Regions from separate parts of the Paenibacillus sp. V4I9 genome, predicted to be linked through region 2. Evidence: riboswitches for the same ligand, from Rfam matches in the RefSeq annotation. Region 2 holds a riboswitch; the other holds the start of a gene.

Region 1 (11,092 bases), 4.5 Mb from region 2:
AGTCGGCATCACATTGCCTGCTCCCCGTTATCTAAAGCATCGGACTGCGCTGCAATCGTGAGCGCCGAAACGATCTCTGCCATATCACCATTAAGCACAGTTTCTAAGCGATGCAAAGTCAAGCCAATACGGTGATCGGTAATTCGGCTTTGCGGGAAGTTATACGTACGAATCCGTTCGGAACGGTCACCAGTACCAACCTTGCTTTTACGCTCGCCCGCATATTTCGCTTCCTCTTCCTCACGCATTTTATCGGAAATACGTGTACGAAGCACGCGTAATGCTGACTCTTTATTGGAGTTCTGCGATTTACCATCCTGACAAGTCGCTACGATACCTGTAGGTACGTGCGTCACACGCACAGCGGATTTCGTCGTATTAACCGACTGACCGCCCGCTCCACTGGAACAGAACGTATCGACGCGAATATCCGCATCATGGATGACAATCTCAACATCTTCCGCTTCCGGCATAACCACTACCGTCGACGTTGAGGTATGGATACGTCCACCTGATTCCGTTACAGGAATTCGTTGTACACGGTGCGCCCCACTCTCATACTTCAACTTACTATAAGCGCCTTTACCGGTGATCATGAAAATAATCTCTTTAAACCCGCCCAAATCGTTCACAGAAGCATCGAGAATCTCCGTTCTCCATCCTTGCGCGTCCGCATAGCGCGTATACATGCGATACAAATCGCCCGCGAACAAAGCAGCTTCGTCGCCGCCTGCCGCACCGCGAATTTCGACGATTACGTTCTTATCATCATTAGGGTCTTTAGGCATCATGAGCATTCTAAGTTGTTCTTCCAACTTGGCAGATTGCTCGCTAAGCTCATCGATCTCCATTTTGACCATTTCACGCATTTCATCATCCAGCTTTTCGTTTTGCATCACTTTAGCATCGGCTAGCTGTTCGCTCACACTCTTATATTCGTTATAAGCATCATAAGCTTCTTGAAGATCAGATTGCTCTTTCGAGTATTCTCTAAGTTTCTTCGTATCACTCGTTACATCCGGGTCACACAACAGTTCGCTTAATTTGTCATAGCGGTCTACAATGGACTGAAGTCGATCCAACATATAGGATCACTCCTTTCTTTACTTTTTTTATTAATTACACATTAAATCTGAAATGCATGACGTCCCCGTCATTCACCACGTACTCTTTACCTTCGAGACGCACCTGGCCTTTTTCTTTCGCACCATTCATCGACCCTGCAGCTGTCAAATCATTATAAGAGACGACTTCAGCACGAATAAAACCACGTTCGAAATCGGTATGAATAACACCAGCCGCTTGAGGAGCTTTCGTTCCCTTGCGGATTGTCCATGCTCTTACTTCCTGCACCCCAGCTGTGAAATACGTGTACAAGCCAAGTTTTCTATAAGCTGCTTTAATCAATCTATTCAAGCCGGACTCTTGAAGTCCCAACTCTTCGAGGAACATCGCTTTTTCTTCATCTTCCAACTCGGCGATTTCGGATTCAACCTTCGCACTAATCGACACCACTTCGTTGTTTTCGCTCTCAGCAAATTCTTTCACAATTTTCACAAAAGGATTTTCATCTGCTGTTGCTACTTCATCTTCACTCACGTTTGCCGCATAAAGCACGGGTTTCATGGTCAATAAATGAAGGTCGCGCACGAGAAGTTTCTCATCTTCGCTGAGATCCAGACTCCGTGCTGGTTTATCTTCATAAAGCGCTTCTTTAATACGCTCTAAACACTCCACTTCAGCAACAACCTTTTTGTCGCCGCCCTTGAGGTTTTTGCGCGAACGCTCGATCTTCTTTTCTACCGACTCAATATCTGCCAAAATTAATTCAAGATTAATCGTTTCGATATCGCCGATCGGATCCACTTTACCGGAAACGTGGGTAATATTATCATCTTCAAAACAACGAACAACATGCACAATGGCATCCACTTCACGAATGTGTGCCAAGAATTTATTTCCAAGCCCTTCACCTTTGCTCGCACCCTTTACCAAACCCGCAATATCAACGAATTCAAAGGCTGTCGGGACAATGCTCTTAGGCACAACGATCTCTACCAGCTTCTGCAATCTCTCGTCTGGTACTTCAACTACCCCAACATTCGGATCGATCGTACAAAACGGATAATTCGCAGATTCTGCCCCCGCCTGTGTAATTGCATTAAACAATGTCGATTTTCCTACGTTCGGTAGACCGACGATACCTGCTTTCAAAGCCATTGTAGTTACAACTCCTTAATTTTCGAAAATCATCCTTCTTATTATATAGCACTTGGAACGCAAAAAAAAGCCTGAAGGCTATTGATTCGCCGCAGACTTTTTTTCCGTTGCTCTTTTAAATTGCGCTTCCCGCTTCTGTACGAAGTAAGTTTCGATCTGATTCGTAAGGATAAAACCCCTTAAAGCATTGGTTTTCTCTTGCGGAATGTCGATATAACTGGCCCCATAATAAAAACCATTTTCAACCTTTTCTTTTCTTACAATTTCCATCGAACAAGGCACCGTAAAGCCCAAATCCAGCTCAACTTCGAGCTGTGAATGCTTTTGAACAATCTTATCAATCATAGAATTATCATTAATGGTAAATCCTAAGCCGTTGATGGATATATTTTTGATTGAAATACCAAGTGGGTTTTCAAATTGATGTTTATTCCTTTTATTCATATCCTGAAGTCCGAATAAGAGACCTGTATGTTTCACATCCACACGTGGGAATTCCCGTTTTTCTGCGAATTTCTTACGATTTTCAGGTGGATTAATGACAATGACGGAGCCGAATTCTTTGGCAACAACGGTTGTATTCATCACAAACAAGCCGGATTTGGTATAAACCGTCATTTTCGCTTTATCACCAAGTTGAAAGACATCGTATTCCGGTAATTCCACCTCAATAATGTCTCCGAGTGCATAGGTTAGTACGCCAGTGGCTACGAAATCGTCCTTTCCCAAAACAGCCTTACTATCAATTAGCACGTCAGCGTCATACCCCTCCTTGCTTCCGTAATATTTCATGACGTTATACCCGTTGGCCATTATAATCAGCACCTCTTCCTTACTCAAGTTATTCCCTATATAAAAATAGACCGCCCCTTATGTAGGAGCAGCCTATTACCTCAATCAAAAAAAGCATCGATTTTCGGTAACCAGGCTGCCATAGTTCCAATGGAACCGTAGACCCTCAGCTTTGCGTCCTTGCTTTTCAACAAGTTTGCCATTGTCGAACCTTGCTATTTATTTATACCTATCACGTACTATATGGTCTAAAAGACCTACTAATATCTATCATTATACCTAGCACAGTTGCTATTATCAACAAAATTCCTTGCATAGCTGTTCTTTTTGTTGTATGTAATGTAGAAAGATTAAATATCCACAGCTTTTTAAGTTATCCACAAAGCTATCCACAGGTTGTTAACAACGGAATGAATGTTCGATTGTTATGCACATGTGGATAAAAATATATTAGCGAGGTGTCCCCCTGTGGATGAACATATCCCCTGGATGAAAGAAGCAATTCAAGAGGCTCTCAAAGCAGAAGCCATCCGAGAAGTACCGATTGGAGCTATCGTTGTCCATCAAGGTCAAATCATCGGCCGCGGCTACAATTTGCGTGAAACAACCCTAGATCCTCTCGCTCATGCCGAAATGATCGCTATCAAACAAGCGAGCGAACATCTGCAAGCCTGGCGGCTTTTGGATTGCCAGCTCTACGTCACTCTAGAGCCTTGCCCGATGTGTGCGGGCGCGATTGTGCAATCGCGGATTCCGCAGGTCATCTACGGAACCATTGATCCGAAGGCCGGCTGTGCCGGAACGCTCATGAATTTGCTGCAAGAGGACCGGTTCAATCACCGTGTCGATGTCGTTAGCGGCGTCTTGCAAGAAGAGTGTTCGACGATGTTGACCCAATTTTTCCGTAAATTACGCGGTAAAGCTTAGAATTTCCTGCCTCTAATTCTGCATCGCTGCTGCCAACTCAGCCAGTTTATTCAACGTATACATTCCTTGTCACTAAGAAATACGACCGCCCAAAAGGTTGCGCGACGAAAGCCTTCGTGCTATCATAATTCTTGCCATGCGCCCGTAGCTCAGCAGGATAGAGCAACAGTTTCCTAAACTGTAGGCCGGATGTTCGAATCATCTCGGGCGCGTAACCTTTCAAAACTCAATGAAAACGCCAGGTAACGGTTATTAGCCGCTGACCTGGCGTTTATTATTTTCTAGAAATACGCTGCTGGAGAGAAGAATACCTACTGTCATATCCTGAAAGTTGATAATCTCAGCAGATTGATTTCGCATCCGAACCATTTCCTGGGCAATATTCGCTGCTTCAAAGGTGACCAACTGCTCCTCACTTTCTAGGAATCTGCCATCCTCCTTCGCAAAACCGGTAATCTGCACCAGCAGCAGAGCGAACCACTGTGACTCCGTCTTCCAGTCGAAGCTCTCCAATCGTCCTCTCAACTCAGACTCGCTTAAGGAGTAGAAATGACCTTGAACCAGCTGTAAGAGGAACGCTGACCTGAGTGCAGGGTAGGCCTGGTCAAGTTTCAATTCCAGCGCTCTGCTCTCCTGACTTAAATGCTTCCACTCTCTCTCGATAAATGCTAGTTCATCCTCTTGGCTTTCTTGCGTTGTCTTGTAATCATTGATGACATTCACGAGCCGCACTATCGGTTGATAAATCCGTTTGGATGCGAACCAAGAGAGCAGAACGGCTATAAGTAGCCCTAGTCCTCCAATACTGAGCATGCTCCTCGACATAAATTCCACGGGTGCTGTAAGTTGAGATAAGGAGGTTGCAGTTACATACTTTCACAGAGTTCCTGTACGGGTCAATTGACCGTAAGCAATAGAGTAAGACTGTCCTTTACGATCCAGTATGAAAGAGTCAGATTCTGCCGTCCTGCTCATTACACTTTCATGAATAGCTGCCTTAAATTGGGCGTGCTCCTCGTCGACGGTTTTCTGGGAGACGATAATATGTCCATCTTTTGCCATTAGGAAGGAAGCCCCATTGTTATCTGTGGTCATTTCCTCGACCATCTGCACCAGTTTTTCTTTATTCAAATATAAAATAAGCGCACCGTATGGCTCTCCCACATTAGGAAGCTTTTGAACTAAGGCAACCGTGTTGGAATCCGACTTCGCATTTACTTTAGGCAGCGAATCCCACCAAAAAACGCCTCGCCATGCCCCCTCCTCTATAGTGATGATTTTTGCTAGTCAATGCTAACGGTTGGTCAACAACTGCTTTCAATTTACAAGGCGCATTCGTTTCCATCAATCATCCATTTTTGTTAGAGGAATCATGAGGCGTGGTAAGGGATATCAGCCGATTTCCGACCATTGTCTTATTTTGCAAACATCCAGTCATAGCCTTGCCGCTATCGATGTTCTATAATAAACGGTAGATTTGTTAGTCCTCATTTCAATCCAAGAACCTAATCAGAAAGGGGCTCTTCGATGACAAGCATCAAAGCTTCATCCTCCTATCGCATTCCTCTTTTCTGTATAGTTACACTGCTGTTCTGGATGTCGATGTATACGAGCGTTCCCATCATGGCGCCTTATGTAGAATTCCTTGGCGGGAACCACCAGTTGGCCGGATGGATTGTCGGCATGTACGGGATCTCCCAAATGCTGCTGCGAATTCCTGTAGGTATCATGTCAGACCGATTTCATAAGAGGAAGTTATTTATTACCTTTGGCCTGCTATTCACGGCAATAACCGGTTTAGGACTATGGATAACGCATGATTTCACATGGATCCTTATTCTTCGAGCACTGGCAGGCGCAGCCGCGGCAACATGGGTTGATTTTACCGTATTATTTACGAGCTACTATAAGCATGAAGATTCAACAAAAGCGATCGGAACGATCTCCTTCTTCAATTCACTTGGGCAGGTACTTGGTATTCTCGGGGCAGGATGGGCGGCAGATTCCTTCGGTTGGGAGGCCGTCTTCATTTTGGGAGCTCTGCTAGGCTTGATGGGGATGATTGGATCACTTTTCCTTGTAGAAAAAGTCGAAATTGATGCGCCTAAAATTACGATGCGCGGTATCGGTGACGTTGCGACTGACCGTACGCTGCTGTTCGTTTCCTTACTCGCTATCTTGTCGCAAGTCCTCATATTCGCAACGGTTTTTGGATTTACGCCTGTTTATGCAACTCAGCTTGGAGCTGATAAATTCTCCTTATCGATGCTTTCGTTATTTGCCAATGTACCGGTAGCGCTAGCTTCCTTATTTGGCGGACGGCGATGGGCTGTTCGGTACGGGGAGAGGCGCATGGTTGTCTGGGGTTTTATTCTCATGGGGATATTTACATTTACGATTCCTTTCACCCATCATCTTTGGGTGCTCATGGTTACACAGGCTTTTGCCGGCTTTGGCCGCGGACTTTCTTTTACCTTACTCATGGGGATGAGTATAAAGCATATGCCTGCGGATAAGCGGGCAACAGCAATGGGGTTTTTTCAAGCTATTTATGGATTGGGCATGTTCATTGGACCCGTTCTTATGGGTATAATCGGTGATTGGTTTTCTCTGAATCAGGGATTTATTGTGTTAGGTGTACTTGGCGTTTTGAGCGCACTTCTATCTCAATGGTTCGTACAAAGTACGCCTTCTAAGCATCAAGCCAAACCTAGCAGTTCTACAGCAGCACTTTAAAAGGGGGAACGGATCTTGAAGATTCGTTCTTTTTCTTTTTGAAATCGTGCAGGGGTACCGGTGGTTGCCTTCGTCTATTCATGCGGAGAGGAGGAGAAGCATATTCAGGAACAAGCACTCGTAAAGCGCATAATGAATGGCGATGAGGCAGCATTCCGTGAGCTTGTAACAACATATCGTCACCATTTGTTCCAAACGATCTATGCGATTGTACGCCATGCAAAGGATGCCGAAGATTTATCACAGGATGTTTGGACCCGGATTTATTTCTCCCTCCCTCAGTATCAAATGAAGGGTCTGAAAACCTGGATGACTCGCATCGCGGTGAACCGGGCTATCGATTTCAAACGATCGGCCAGCAGGCGTAGGGAAGAAATGACGGCTGAGATGGAGGAACCCATCCAATCCTCTGGCAATCATCCTTATTCTGAGCATGGTGTGGAACATGAAGTGATATTGAATGAGACGACTGAGCTCGTGCGTAAGAAGCTCCATCAAATCCCTGCCAACTATCATGAAGTATTAACGGCCTACTATATTCATCATCAGTCGTATCAAGATATTGCCAACGCTCATGGGGTAACGGTAAAAACGGTAGAATCCAAGCTATATAGAGCCAAGCAGTGGCTTCGTAACAATTGGAAGGAGGAGGAATTCTTGTGAACCATTATAATGAACATGTATGGAAGCAATATGTGGAAGAGCGTTTGTCACCCGATACTTTGAGTGAGATGGAGCTTCATCTGTATCAGTGTGATGAATGCTTGTCGATGTATATGACATGTTTGGAACAAATGGAAGCTATACTTCCGATCATGGAAAGGGATACGCAAGGGTATGTGGATGCTATCATTGCCCGTACGACAGGAACTAAGCGCTCTTGGTACCACTCAACAATGCTGCATTACGGTATTGCAGCAGCGGCTACACTCATCCTTGTGGCTACCGGCTTCTTTCACGGAATTTCGCAGGAATTGGACTCTGTAGGTTCGTTTAAACCTTCTAACTCAATAAATACATCTTCCTCCCTACAAACAGATAAACCGATATCGGACCAATTGCTAAATAAAACACTGACGTGGCTAGACACGTTGCAAAATAAATAAACACAAGGAGGTTACACCCTTAATGCCTAATAAAAGCAGCCTAGTCGCATTCCTGCTGTCCTTCCTACCTGGAGTAGGCCATCTATATATGAACCGTTTATTCCGCGGGCTCCTATACGGTGGCGGGTTCTTTGGATCGTTATTCCTTATCTTCATGGGAGTCGCTATATTACACGCTCCGGATGACTTCCTGATTCTTCTTGCCTTGTTGGCCGCCTTGACATGGGTTGTAAATATGCTGGATATGATTATCTTCCTGCTGCGTTCACAGCCCTATCGCTTGCCTGGCTCTTACGGGTCCGAGCAGCATGGGCAGCATGAGCAGCCTTCTTGGGACGCGAATCCTTATTCCACTCGAATGGCTGGTCAACAAGAAAAAACAAAAATTATGCTGCTCTCCTTCATCCCTGGACTCGGACATTATCAGCTTGGGTTGATGCATAGAGGTCTTACAGCGATGGTCTCTTTCTTTGGAGTTGCTATATTAGTATTCTTCGTCACCATCATGACGCATAACGAAGGCTTTGTTGCCTTTCTGTTGGCCTTGCCAGTTCTATGGTTTTACACGATGTTTGATGCACTGAAGCAACAGGGGAATAAACAAGCGGGGTTAGAGCTTATAGATCGCAGTATTTTTGAAGACTTCCACTTTGGGGATGACTACGGTCGCAAAAACCGGACATTGGCAACGATTATTGCTATTTTTCCAGGAGCAGCTCACTTGTACCTCTCTATGACGAAACGCGGCGTCCAGTTAATGGCGATCTTCCTCTTCTCCATTTATATATTGGATGTACTCCGATTGTCTCTGTTTTTATTTTTGATCCCGATTCTTTGGTTTTTTAGCTTTTTTGATGCTTTGCAGAGCATTACGAAGTACGAAAATGGTACCCTAATTGACAAACCAATCATCGAGAATTGGACAGCTTATCAACGACCCATTGGCATGGTTTTGATCTTACTTGGCAGTTACTATGTCCTAAAAGATGTTGTTGTTCAATTTATGTATCAAATTCTACCTAGCTCAAAAAATTACATGTATTTAATTACGAATTTCAGTCAAACCCTCATAGTAGCCCTGCTGCTGATCGGTGGTGGCGTACGTTTATTAGTGAACCGTAAACAGCACGTTTCAACGTTTTCAACGTTTACTGATGATGCTCATTCGTCATCGCACCAATCGAATCCAATGCCTCAACAATATCTTGAAATAGACGAAAAAAAGAACCCCTAAGGGTTCTTTTTTGTCGGTGTTGATGATTTCTTTAAAACATGTTACACGTAAACCTTAGGAAAATCTGCTTATAAAACACGGTAAGTGTCTTTGGCACATCCCCTCCAGCCTGATTATAACAGGTAGAAAAGTCCTCTATGCAACGGTTGTTTCCCTTTCGCTAATTGCTCCAACGGAACCACACCTCTCTGCTCACCGACAAAATATAGTATGTCCGGCTTTGTGGATTTTAAACATTTTGTAAAGATTTTCTTCGCGATTATTTAGTTTTCATGACCGCGGCCTTCTGCGTGAGAAGCTCTTGAGTGATTCTGATTCTTCACTTTCTTAGAGCCTGATAATGGCTCTGGACTATTATTCCGATCACTATTCTTTACTGAACCGTTTTCTACCAGATTATCCCCTGCAGAATAAGATTTCGGTTTTGACATTTAGTGGTCTCCCCTATTCTTGTCATGGTTTAAGGCATCTTGATGTCTATGATCATTGACTTGCTGCTGCACTTGCTGAGCCTGATGGCTATTAACAGGGCTAGCTTCAAAATCTTTAGCTACATTCTGCAAATTTTTATCAACCGCTCTTTGTTTGGTCATTGTGAATTCCCCCTTCGCCCTTTAGGCGTGTGTAACTTTCTGCAAGGCTTGTGCGCATTCGTGGATATGCCGAATGTAATCATCCACCAGATTCTGCACAATTTCACTGGTCTCATCAATGTGTGTAGTGCCCTGCTGCACATCAGTCAGTTCAACCTTTACCTCTCTGTCGTCCACGTAGGTGACTTTAAAATCGATTGTATAGCCCGTATGCCCCGCCGCCATAATATGAACCCTCAGTGCCTGAGGATCGGCCTCATCGGCCCATACACGCGCCTGATCGGTTTGATGCAGCGTTGTCGGGAGTACCGTCATCCACTCATTTACCAATTCAGCTTGATCAATCGTTAGCTTGTCAGCTTTGCTCATAGGTAACACCTCCACATGTATAAAATGCGGAGGCCACCCGCCTTTTATCCATGTAAAAAAACAACAAAAAAAGCCACACGATTCAAAATGAATCGCATGACTTCTTGGTTAGGGTATTACCATGGTTACGGAGAGGGTGGGATTCGAACCCACGGAGACCTTGCGACCTCGGCGGTTTTCAAGACCGCTGCCTTAAACCACTCGACCACCTCTCCACGATAGGTGTCTCCTAGTAGGGAGACAACCTTGTGCAGTGACAAAAAGCATTGTAGCACAGATCTTATAGGAGAATCAAGTGCTATTTTTTTGTAATCACTTTGACATTGTTCATGTAAGGAATGAGAACCTCAGGAACCTGAATCGAACCGTCAGCTTGCTGGTAATTTTCGAGAATAGCAGCCACTGTACGACCAAGCGCAAGACCTGAACCATTCAGCGTATGCACAAATTCCGGCTTCGCCTTCGCATCTCTGCGGAAGCGGATGTTCGCTCTGCGAGCTTGGAAGTCTTCGAAGTTACTGCAGCTAGAGATTTCACGGTATGCGCCGCTATTAGGCAGCCATACTTCCAGATCGTACGTCTTAGCCGACGTGAAGCCGATATCCCCTGTGCAAAGTGACAACACACGGTAAGGCAGCTTCAGAAGCTGTAGAACGCGCTCAGCATGCCCTGTAAGCTTCTCCAACTCATCGTAGGAGTCTTCGGGCTTAACGAGCTTAACGAGCTCAATTTTGTTGAATTGGTGCTGTCTGATTAAACCGCGTGTATCTCTACCTGCAGATCCAGCTTCTGAACGGAAACATGCACTGAACGCAACAAAATTAACAGGAAGCTGCTCGTTCGTGAGAATATCTTCCCGATGATAATTCGTTACCGGTACTTCCGCAGTCGGAATAAGAAAATAATCCGAATTCTCCAGTTTAAACACATCTTCCTCAAACTTGGGAAGCTGCCCTGTTCCCGTCAAACTATCGCGGTTGACGATATATGGAGGCAGCATCTCTTCATATCCATGCTCATCGCTATGCAGGTCCATCATGAAGTTAATCAATGCACGCTCCAGCCTAGCGCCAAGCCCTTTGTAGAAAACGAAACGCGAACCCGTCACCTTCGCC
Region 2 (11,092 bases):
GAAGCATATGACGAAGCCAGAATATGAGGGTTCCCTGAAATCGTTCGAGACGGAAGTTGAGCGTCGTTGGAATATGTTAAAAGCCAAGCATGAGAATGCTTATTTATAAGTCGTCATCATAAAAATGAAGGCACATTCACCTCTTTGGTGAACGTGCCTTTTTATCGGAGGAATGAAAGATGCCCTATGTGCTGCAGCACAAAATATCGCAACAGATTTTCACATGTACACAAGTCAATCACTACGGTTTAGCCTATTATGGCGTAAAATTTTGGCTGGATTTAGAAGAGGCTGAGCAGCAATTTCCTGCATTTCTGCACAACATGGGGGGAATGGAGCCGGATGCTTGGCATGTGACTGAGCTTGAGGAAGGGGAAATGAAGCTCTGCAATGTGAAGTTGAAAAATGACCCTAATTTGCAAGTGTTTTGGCTTCCTACACGAAAACCGGAAGTCCGTAAACTGGAAAAATAAACCGCAGCGTCAATAGGTACGCAGCCACTATGATTTCGACAACAAACGCTACCTTTCACCTATATTCGTGAAAGACCCGCTCAACTATAATAAGGATGTGAAAGAAAAAATTAACATCACATCGAAATCGCAAACCGAGCGAAAGCTTGGGACGCAAAGCTACAGGGGCTCTCGTGCCTAAGGCACAGTGCTAGCCAGCTGCCGAATGCGATGGGACCCTTCTACAAGAAGAGGATGACCCAGTAGAGGCAAACGGGTCATCCTTTTTACGATGAAGAGGAGGTGTCAGGTTCAAATTATCCATTTCGTCAGTTCGGTTTTACGCAGATACATCTAGAGTGATATTAACATATGGAGGTAGAGACGATGAAAAAATGGACGATGGTTATCGGAATGCTTGTTTTAGCGCTTACTTTTGTAGTCCCTAAAGCTATTCACGCAGATGAGGGGATAACGACAAAGGCTCAAATTGTTTCGGGGGTAAGTTTCAGAGATCAAGCTAGTACATCAAGCAATGTTATACGTTTATTGAAAACAAACGAAATTGTTACAGTCACGGACTATGTAACTACGAATTGGTATAAAATTAAGGATGCGCAGGGTGTAAGCGGCTATGTCTCGACGAATAGCAAATACATAAAAATAACTAGCAATGCGGAAATCATCTATGGCGTAAACTTTCGCACACTTCCAGCTTCCGAGCTCGGCTCCAAGGTTATTCGGATGTTAAGTAAAGGGGAAGACGTCCTCGTTACAGCAAAAGTCAATGACAGTTGGTATCAAATTCAAGACGCGAATGGAACTAGCGGGTATGTAAGCACAAATAGTAAATACATAAGCACTGATTTCTCTGTTATCAAACCCAATCTACCTCTCGCCGAAGAAATTGAAGCCGTTATCGCAGCTGGCCAAATTTACTTAGGCACTCCTTATGAATTTGGCTCGGAACGCAATGATACCACGACCTTCGATTGCTCGGATTTCATTCAAACGATGTTCTGGGATGCTCTACGATTCTCCGTACCTAGCGATTCACAAGCACAAGGCAACTATGTTAAATCGTTAGGTCCTGTTAGTAAGGAGTGGACAAATTTGAAACGTGGAGATCTGATGTTCTTCAGCAACTACAAAGGGAGCAAAGCAACAGATTATGATAACGTGAATGTTCTTACAGAACCGATCACGCATGTTGGTCTTTATTTAGGCAATGGGAATATGCTGCATACGTATTCGATCGAATCCGGCGGTGTTCGTACGGATACGATCGTTGGGAAGCAATGGGAAAATCGATTTTTGTTCGGAGGCAGTGTTTTACGTTAAGTGATGGTTCGATCAGAGGAACTTTGCCATATACTATAGATAGGGGCGGATGCAGCTTCAGCATCCGCTTCTTCCTCATTCTAAGAAGAAAGGAAGAACCTTATCTTTGAAACCTTTGACGACGACCCATCCACTGGAATTTCGGAACACAACGGAAAGAGGACTAAACCTAGATACCGTACACGAGCGTATTCTCCATTTCATGCGTCACGACCCCGTAGCAACCTATAAATTTATTATTGGTACGGATTGTCAGGTACACACAGGTCATACGAAATTCATTACCGGTGTAGTCATCCAGCGGTTAGGAAAAGGAGCGTGGGCGTGTTATCGTCAAGTCATCGTTCATCGGGCCCTACATTCGATTAAAGAAAAGCTTTCGATGGAAACTGCCTTGAGTGAAGAGATTGCCATGTATTTTGATGAGTCTAAACGACAGGATATGGAAAACATCATTCTTCCACATCTGTATCAAGGTGCTTCCTTCGATATGTTTATTCATATTGATGCTGGTGACGATGTAAATAAGAATCGGACGGCTAAATTCGTTCAAGAGATGGTGCGGAGAGTGGAATCCGTCGGAATGGTTCCTGTTATTAAACCGGATTGTTATGTAGCTTCGGCCTATGCCAATCGTTTTTCGAAGAAGCCGTATCAGCCAATTTATGAGAATCATGAGGTCATCGATGGCATCCTATAAGAGTAATCGAAACCGTTAGTTCGATGTGGTCACCTCGATCATAGGAACTGACGGTTTTGTTTGGCTGAGAAGGTTGTGAAAAGAGGATTCCTCAGCTTCTTAGCGAAATAATGCTTTTACAAGGTTAGAGAGAAAGGGGAGAACAAGATGAGCAAAACATTTATTATCGAAGCTGTTATGCTTGCGGTGCATGGTCAGTTAATGTTGCCAGAACAGCCTGTTACTTATGTGATACCTTATACCAGCATTCAGGAGTTATACGAGCTTCAAACCGGCAGTGAGCCGATCATGTTAGAGGAAGAAGACGACGGCTTCGTGAAGCAGATGATTGGTGAGCTGATTGCTTTCTTCGAGGAAGCGTTTAATAAGAAAAAAATTGAAAAAGCGTTAACTGTTCCTTGGCGGAAAAGCCCACCTTTGCCAATTAATGAGCATGTTACTTTGATGGTTGTTTTTGCGATTGACAATGAGGAGTATGGGGACAATTTCGACCCGATTGAAACCGAATTAATTCTAACGGCAATCAAAGAACAGGCTGCTCTGTTAACAGACCAGTTAGATTTCATTGAACGCATGGTTCAAGCAGGAATTCCAGTCGAAGCTTATGACGTAGAGGATTTTGAATTTGCGGTAGAAGGTGACAATCAGGTTTAGGAAGAGGAGTTGAGGAATGCAATTATGCGTGTCAAAGATCAAGAGGAGCAATTAACCTCACTGCCAAGATACTGGTTTCCAACTCAAACATGGTCCATTCGTGTTGGTGCGGGAGGTATGAATAATACAACTCGGTTCGTAGACGTGGAAGGTACATCCTATGTTCTTCGATTGTACGAAACTCATCGTGACATGGACAAAATAATTTTCGAGCATAGTGTTCTTTTGGCATTAGATAAAGAAAAAGATAAACTTCCCTTTCGTGTACCTGTGCCAGTGGAGCTCACAGCAGGGGGGACTGTTATTCGATTAGACGCTAAGGAAGGCAAATTGGCTGCCTTATTTACGTACACAGAAGGCTGTAATCCTATTTGGGGGAATACGCATCAACTGCTGCAATTCGGAGAAGCTGTCGGACAGCTCTCGTCTGCTCTGGCTGCGATTTCCATGGAACTTGAACCTGTCTACCCACCTTATTATGAAATTGAACATATCCATCCTCGCTGCACACCAGATGCGATTCAAGAGTTCTGTCTTCATCCACCAGAACCGTTCTGGCAGCAGCGCGATGAGCTTTCCTATATATTTGAACGATTTGCTGCTTTCTACAAGGCTATTCCTGATCTTCGGAAGCTTCCTCATCAACTCGTTCATGGTGATATCAATGGGTCTAATATGCTGGTTAATGCCGATAGTCAAATTACGGCTGTACTTGATTTTGAGTTCGTAACTCTTGATGTTCGAGTCATGGAGCTAGCTGTCTGCTTATCAGATCTTATCGATCCCACTCTACCGGCAGAAGAACTACGACGCAATTGCACTGCCTTTTATAAGGGGTATGGCCAATCGATTCATTTGGGAGAGGAAGAAATTGCGCTGCTGCCTCTTCTGATTGAGCTTCGTCGGTTGGATGTATTTATCCATTTCCTAGGAAGATATTTAGATGGTGTGGATGCTCAAGGCGTGCTCGTTGATATTATTCATAACACGTTTGATAAAACGAAGTGGCTGCAAATGAATGGGTCGGAGCTTGTGCTTACTTTGCTCAAATAGCATCAAGATGGGGGTAATCGTACAATCGATAGATCTTTAGTTGGAATACTATATAGCACCAATTGAAAAGGTGGTGTTTAGGTATGCCTAAAGGTGTTTATCTGGGCAATGTTCTTGCTGTGCCTAACTGTGGTCGGTTTTGTCGTAATGTGTGTAATCGATTATTTGTAGTTGGGCGCAATCAATGTATTGCGGATTGTCTGCGGTGTGCTGGATTACGCGGAAGTGCAAAGTCCACAGTAAAATCAAAAGGAAAAATGGCTCACAAATCAAAACGTAAATGTCATTGGGGTTGTGGCAAATGTAAATAAATTTGAAAAAGCTGTCGAAGAGATTCGGCAGTTTTATTTCTGATTGTAGGTAAAATAAATACATGACTAACCTTGAGGTAAGTAAGACACGTTTTTTTCAGTTCTTTTTTTGTTGCCTTGGTTAACCTATACTAGTACTTAAGAAGCCAGTTCACTGGTGAAACTTAGGTGGATGCTTACGAAATAAGTTTTCTACGATAACTCAAGAAGAAGCTTACGAAGTAAGTTATCTGCGATAACATTTAGGAGGACAAAAATGGTCTATCAAGCAAGCTCAACGCGTTATGCAGAAATGAAATATATAATCGTGCAGGTAAATCAGGCCTTAAGCTCCCGGCTATTTCATTAGGATTGTGGCACAATTTCGGTGGATTGGATATTCATGAGAATGGGAAGGCTATGCTGCTTCGCTCTTTTGACCTAGGGATTACTCATTTTGATTTGGCTAATAACTACGGACCTCCACCAGGGTCTGCTGAGGAATTGTTCGGTAAGGTGTTGAAAAGCGACTTGGCCGCGTATCGCGATGAGTTGATCATCTCAACCAAAGCTGGTTACCACATGTGGGAAGGTCCTTATGGGGAGTGGGGCTCCAAGAAAAGTCTAGTGTCCAGTTTGGATCAAAGTTTGAAAAGAATGGGATTGGAATACGTAGATATTTTCTATTCCCACAGACCGGATCCGAATACGCCATTCGAAGAGACAATGGCTGCCCTGGATTTAATTGTTCGTCAAGGTAAAGCATTGTACATAGGACTTTCCAATTATACGGCAGAGCAAACGAAAGAAGCAGTAACCATTCTGAAAGGTCTGGGAACACCGCTGCTGATTCATCAACCTTCCTACAGTATGCTGAATCGTTGGATTGAGAATGGCTTGCAGGATGTGCTGGATGAGTTTGGCGTAGGCAGCATCGCGTTTTGTCCGCTTGCACAAGGCTTGCTGACGAACAAATACGTGAGTGGGGTGCCAAGTGATTCTCGCGCGGGTGGGAAGAGTCAATTCCTAAACACAAAAGATATTACGGAAGAGAAACTTGCTCAAATTAATCAACTGAATGAGGTAGCAAGCAGTCGTGGCCAAAGCTTGGCGCAAATGTCGTTAGCTTGGGTTCTCCGCGGCGAGCGAGTAACGTCCGCTTTGATTGGTGCAAGTCGTGTGTCCCAAATTGAGGAGAACGTAGCTGCACTTAAAAACCTAGAATTCACGCCAGAAGAATTGGCTAAAATTGAAAAAATCCTGAAGTAATCTTCAGGATTCCAATCGTTTATCAATCGCTTCGGACATTGTTTTATCCGTGAGGTGCGCATAGATTTGTGTTGTTTCTGGGGAGGCATGGCCGAGCTGCTCTTGGGTTTTGTACAGGTCATTCTGTAAGTAATAGTCTGTAGCGAACGAGTGCCGCAGCTTATGAACAGACAGGTAGGGCTTTCCAAAGCGCTTAGCGTACTTAATAACGAGTTCCTGGATAGCCCGTTTCGTCATACGTTCGCCTTCTTTTTTGCCATTTGCGATGGCAAGGAAGAGGGCTTTTTCCTTTTTGAGCGGCTTATAGCGAGTTGAGCGGATGGTGATATAGTCCGTTAGAGCTTGAATAGCTTCATTACGGAAGTATACGGGAGTTTTGAACGTGTCATCATTCTTACCTTTGCGATATACGTAGGTAAGCTTCTTCTTAAGGTCAATATCATCGACGTTCAGATTGAATACTTCCGATACACGAAGCCCCGAATTTAGTATGAGTGTAATGATGCAAGTATCTCTTATTTTGTTCAACTCGTAGGAGTAAAGGGCTTGCTTATTGGTAGCTACATCGTGCTCATAGCCAGATTGCACATACGCAATAAATTCAACAATCTCCTCTTCTTGAAGCAGCTTGCCCTCGAGCTTAGCGGCACTGTCCTTGGGCCTATGCGAGCGTTTGATCTCCACTTTGGCCATCACATTCCGCTTTAGAAGCGGGTAGAAATTATCGTCCTCGGCAATCTGGCTTAAATAATGGAATAAGGAACGCAAAGCGGAAAGCTTACGGTTAATCGTGGTTTTCACATTAGCCTGAGCTTTACGAGTAGCTAGGAACATGCGAAAGTTGTCAACGCTATCCATATGTAATTTCTCCAAATCCTCCAGAGGAACTTGGTTCATAGAGGGAGCAGAACTTAATCCTTCGGCCAACAGCCAGGATAGAAAGATTTCGTAATCACGGACATACTCAAGTAATGAGGATGGAGAAAGGTCTGGCAGCTTATAATTAATAAATTTCTCAATATACCATGGCATAGAAGGGATTCTTTTTTCTAATTCAAGGCGATCTTTGACTTTAATGATGTTCATAGGTAAATGTCACCTCACTTGCTTCTTCTTGCTGTTAGTATAGCAGTGGGTAAGGGAAATTGGTAGAAGAAGGTCGATTCGAAGCTTATGACCATCAAAACGACACAATTCTCTCTTTCCAAAAATACGGGGTCTCTCCCGGTTATATGGGCGTTGTTGAATTCATCATTCCGACTCCCGTACTGTCTGATATTTTGACAATAAGAGGCGAGTATATTCATTAGGAATAAAAAAAGGAACATTTACTAAAATTAATCAGGTATGAAAAATTCAGCTGGGGGTATCTCTATGCAACAACAAACGCCGCAACAAAATCAACAAGGCTTTGAGCAAATAAAAGAAGCTGCCCAAAAAGCTGAGCAAGCTGCTGAACAAACTCTGCAAGTTGCTCAGCAGATTTATTCACAGGCGACTGAAGCTGCACTGTCCGAAGCAGAACAACAGCTGCAAGATCTTCAGGGACAAATCCAGCAGGCTCAGCAAAAGACGGAAGATTTAAAACAAGAATTACAAACGACACAAGAATCGCAGCAATCTCAACAATCTCAACTATCTCAACAACCTCAACATTCTCAACAATCTTCGGAATCTCATCAATCCCAATAGCGCAACGCAAGAGAGTTAGCGTAAAAAGTCTGTGCATCTGCAACAGGCTTTTTTTGCTTGAATGGGTCGCAAAAAAAGTGTTGTCTGTACATGACATCATGTGTTAATATGTGGAAAATAAACGGAAGGGCTTCTAGGGATCCGAACCTACAAAGGTGGCGAACCGAGCGAAGCCGACACGGATATATGACGTGTTACACCGTAAGGGATAAAAGACCTTCGGAAAGTTCCGCCTGCTTAGGCGAAACGGACTGAGGTCTTTTTTGCTTTACCGAAATAAAAAGTGGAGGGAACAGAGATGGCATCGATCCGTGTGGAGCAATTGGGGAAATCCTTTCGACTCAAGAAAAAAGAAGAAGGCTTTATGGCGAGTGTCAGATCACTGTTAAAGCCGGAGTATGTAGACAAGTCAGCCGTAGAGGGCATAACGTTCTCCGTGGATCAAGGGGAAACACTTGCCTTTCTCGGACCGAATGGTGCGGGGAAATCCACAACAATTAAGATGCTTACAGGCATCCTTCATCCTACAACAGGTCAGGCTGAAGTTCTAGGCTGCTGTCCATGGAAGGAACGAACGAAGCTGAGCTATCGAATAGGCTCTGTCTTCGGGCAAAAGTCTCAGCTATGGTATCATCTGCCTCCCATCGATACCTTTGAGTTAATGAGCCGTATTTACGAGCTTCGGCGCAGCGAGTATGTACACCGGCGTGATGAACTCATAGAGAGATTTGAACTTGGACCCTATTTGCATACAGCAGTGAGGAAGCTCTCGCTTGGCGAACGGATGCGCTGTGAGATCGCTGCATCCTTGATGCACCGCCCACAGGTGCTTTTCCTTGATGAACCTACGATTGGGCTAGATGTTGTCGTTAAACAGCGAATACGAGAGCTTATTCTTGAGTTAAAACGTGAAGAAGGAACAACTGTTTTTCTTACTTCACATGATGCTGGTGATATTGAGCGGCTATGTGACCGGGCGATTGTTATCAATCATGGGCGGATTGTCTTCGATGACCGTGTTGAGGTTATGAAGCAGCAGTTTTTGACACAGAAAACAGTCCGCCTTGTTTTGGGAGAGGAGCCGGATTCCATAGAAATTGTCGGGGTGAAGGTACTCGAACGAAGTGGTGTAAGAATTTCGCTTTCCGTCGATATGAGTCAAACAACGATAGAAGCAGCGCTGTCCCAGATCATGGCTGAGCACCGGATCATCGACGTTACGGTTGAAGATCCACCGATGGAGGACATCATCACACGTATGTACGGGAATTTCGGTAAGGAGGAGAAAGGATATGAACAGCTGGAGAAAATCGGTTAAATATGCCTTTATCGGCAAAATCACACTTCGTAATCAACTTGCTTATGTGGCCGATTTTCTTATCCGCTCGTTGTTTCTGCTGTTGATTCTTTATATTTTTCTTCAACTATGGCAGACAACGTTTCATAGCGAGGGTACGGAAACCATAGCAGGCTTCAGCTTTAAGCAGATCATGTGGTATCTCGTTATAACGGAATCGATGATCCTCGCCTGTCCAAGTCTCTGCTCACGCGTAGAAGAAGAAGTGAAAAGCGGGGATATCGTGTTCAAATTCGTCCGTCCTGTTAGTTTTGTCGCCTTTCACTATGTCGAATATATGAGTGAAGCTGCGATTCGTTTTCTCGTCAACGCGGCGCTAGGCGGTTTGTTAGGATTGCTAATTATGGGTCCACCTGATTTTGGTTATGGGTTACTATGGTTGCCAATTGTGGCATTGTGCGGTTTCACAGTAAATTTCATGCTGAATATGGTTTTAGCGCTAAGCTCTTTCTGGGTGGAGGAGACACGCGGGCTGGAATTCGTATACAACAAATTTTTATTCACGATTGGTGGCATGCTGATGCCTCTGGAGTTATTTCCCGACATGCTGCAGCGGGTAGGTCGTTGGCTGCCGTTTCAAGCCATTGTCTACATCCCGGCCAAGACAACAGTGACCTTTGATGCAGTTCAAATGCCAAGTATGATCGGCACTCAGCTGATATGGGTTATTATAATTGGCATAATTGTCTCATTGGTCTATAGAAAAGGAGTGAAAAAGCTCAATGTTAATGGTGGATAGCCGCAAATTGACACCTATTAGTGAATTTGATCAGCCAGGTAAATACGGGCGTTTACTTCGTTTCGTCTGGCAATGCTGGAAACTTAATCTTGCTGGCGCCATGGAGTTTCGGATGAGCTTCTTTCTCACGGCCGGTATGATGATTATCAATAATGTGGTTTGGATTGTGTTCTGGGGACTTTATTTTAGCCGATTTTCTGTATTGAATGGATGGGAACTACAGGATGTGATGATGCTTTGGGCTGTAGCGGCTGGCGGCTTTGGCGTTATGGCTACGTTTTTCGGTAACGCTATGCGAATTTCGAATCTGATCGCAAACGGGCAGCTTGATATTTATTTAACTCAACCAAAGCCGATACTTCTTCATGTTCTCATCAGCCGCATGTCGGTAAGTGCAATTGGGGACGTCTTATTCGCACTTTTAATTTACGTCGCATTTGGAGATAAATCGATGATAGGCTTCATAAAATTTGGTCTAGCCATGCTGTTATCGACGCTGATTTTCTTATTTTTCACGGTTATTGTGAACTGCCCTGCATTCTGGCTTGGGAGTTCCGATGGGCTGAGTTTTCAGCTATATAATGGGCTCCTAACATTCACTACGTATCCAACGAGCATATTTCGGGGGCTAGGCAAAGTCGTACTGTTTACTGTGTTGCCGGCAGGGTTCATCAGTTACTTACCCATTGGGTTGTTACGTCAGGTGGATATTCCTTTTATGTCAGGTGCCATAGCTGTGACAGGTCTGCTTTGCTTGGGGGGCATCTATTTGTTTTACATAGGACTCCGTCGATACGCCTCTGGCAATATGATGGGGCTTCGGCGTTAATTGGGTTAAAAGGGATAAACTGCATATAGGTGACGCATGCTATAGGTGGAAGCCACTAAATAGAATTAACAAAGGAGCTGATATCTATGGCGCGACGCCGACGTGGACAACAACCGATGATGCAGAATCAACCGTATGGTATGACGAATACACAGTTTGAACCCTCTCAAAATTATAGCAATGCGGTCGAACCAACCCATAATGGAAATTTTGCATGGAATGGTCAACCGATTCCAACACAGATGTACCAGCAAGCTGGTCAAAGCGGGCAGCAGTCATTTATTCCCCAAGCTCGTAACAATGGAACTCAGACTTCCCAAGGTGGAATGCCAGTTCCAGGTTCTTCAGGCAACATGAATGCCGAATATGGTCAGCGAAACACAGGAATCAACAATGCGGATGCGAGAAATGTAGGCTTTCAAGGGGGATATACCGGCTATGGTGCAAATGGCCAACCAACCCAATATGGCACTTTTATGCGGGATGGAACGCAGTATGGTGCTGGTCCACACACGATAGACCCCAATAAAGCTATCATTCAATCCGTCCATTATGGAGATGGCGGCATCAGTGCGGTTCAATTCCAAGATGGCAGGGTGGTTGATATTGCGAATGCCATTGCCATGACAGAAGCAGGACTGATTGAAGATGTGAATACCGGTAGGAATCGTGAAGGTCAAAAAACGCTAAGATCTTATCCGGATGGCGATCCAAGT

What was found. Region 2 has a riboswitch for cyclic di-GMP ahead of QFZ81_RS13650 (C40 family peptidase). Riboswitches for the same ligand answer to the same signal wherever they lie in the genome.
Region 1: linked by a shared signal. The riboswitch ahead of QFZ81_RS34395 (PilZ domain-containing protein) and the one ahead of QFZ81_RS13650 (C40 family peptidase) in region 2 are both predicted to bind cyclic di-GMP.

Annotation. Positions count from the first base shown of each region.
Region 1 covers NZ_JAUSZE010000001.1:7,453,512-7,464,603, reverse strand. Annotated here, with positions in the region: gene prmC (peptide chain release factor N(5)-glutamine methyltransferase) at 1-9, opposite strand, end outside; gene prfA (peptide chain release factor 1) at 9-1,085, opposite strand; gene ychF (redox-regulated ATPase YchF) at 1,120-2,220, opposite strand; gene QFZ81_RS34395 (PilZ domain-containing protein) at 2,299-3,033, opposite strand; cyclic di-GMP riboswitch class I at 3,136-3,223, opposite strand; gene tadA (tRNA adenosine(34) deaminase TadA) at 3,502-3,939, shown strand; tRNA gene QFZ81_RS34385 (tRNA-Arg) at 4,078-4,151, shown strand; gene QFZ81_RS34380 (hypothetical protein) at 4,192-4,752, opposite strand; gene QFZ81_RS34375 (PDC sensor domain-containing protein) at 4,816-5,070, opposite strand; gene QFZ81_RS34370 (MFS transporter) at 5,467-6,675, shown strand; gene QFZ81_RS34365 (RNA polymerase sigma factor) at 6,736-7,338, shown strand; gene QFZ81_RS34360 (anti-sigma factor) at 7,335-7,781, shown strand; gene QFZ81_RS34355 (hypothetical protein) at 7,804-9,015, shown strand; gene QFZ81_RS34350 (small acid-soluble spore protein P) at 9,279-9,446, opposite strand; gene QFZ81_RS34345 (hypothetical protein) at 9,447-9,608, opposite strand; gene QFZ81_RS34340 (hypothetical protein) at 9,630-9,977, opposite strand; tRNA gene QFZ81_RS34335 (tRNA-Ser) at 10,106-10,192, opposite strand; gene serS (serine--tRNA ligase) at 10,276-11,092, opposite strand, start outside.
Region 2 covers NZ_JAUSZE010000001.1:2,969,187-2,980,278, forward strand. Annotated here, with positions in the region: gene QFZ81_RS13640 (thiamine pyrophosphate-dependent enzyme) at 1-109, shown strand, start outside; gene QFZ81_RS13645 (hypothetical protein) at 180-473, shown strand; cyclic di-GMP riboswitch class I at 592-679, shown strand; gene QFZ81_RS13650 (C40 family peptidase) at 840-1,793, shown strand; gene QFZ81_RS13655 (ribonuclease H-like YkuK family protein) at 1,900-2,493, shown strand; gene QFZ81_RS13660 (ADP-heptose synthase) at 2,641-3,147, shown strand; gene QFZ81_RS13665 (phosphotransferase) at 3,157-4,200, shown strand; partial or broken gene mgrA (L-glyceraldehyde 3-phosphate reductase) at 4,768-5,759, shown strand; gene xerS (tyrosine recombinase XerS) at 5,763-6,845, opposite strand; gene QFZ81_RS13685 (hypothetical protein) at 7,134-7,451, shown strand; gene QFZ81_RS13690 (ABC transporter ATP-binding protein) at 7,750-8,769, shown strand; gene QFZ81_RS13695 (ABC transporter permease) at 8,744-9,547, shown strand; gene QFZ81_RS13700 (ABC transporter permease) at 9,531-10,376, shown strand; gene QFZ81_RS13705 (DUF3892 domain-containing protein) at 10,463-11,092, shown strand, end outside.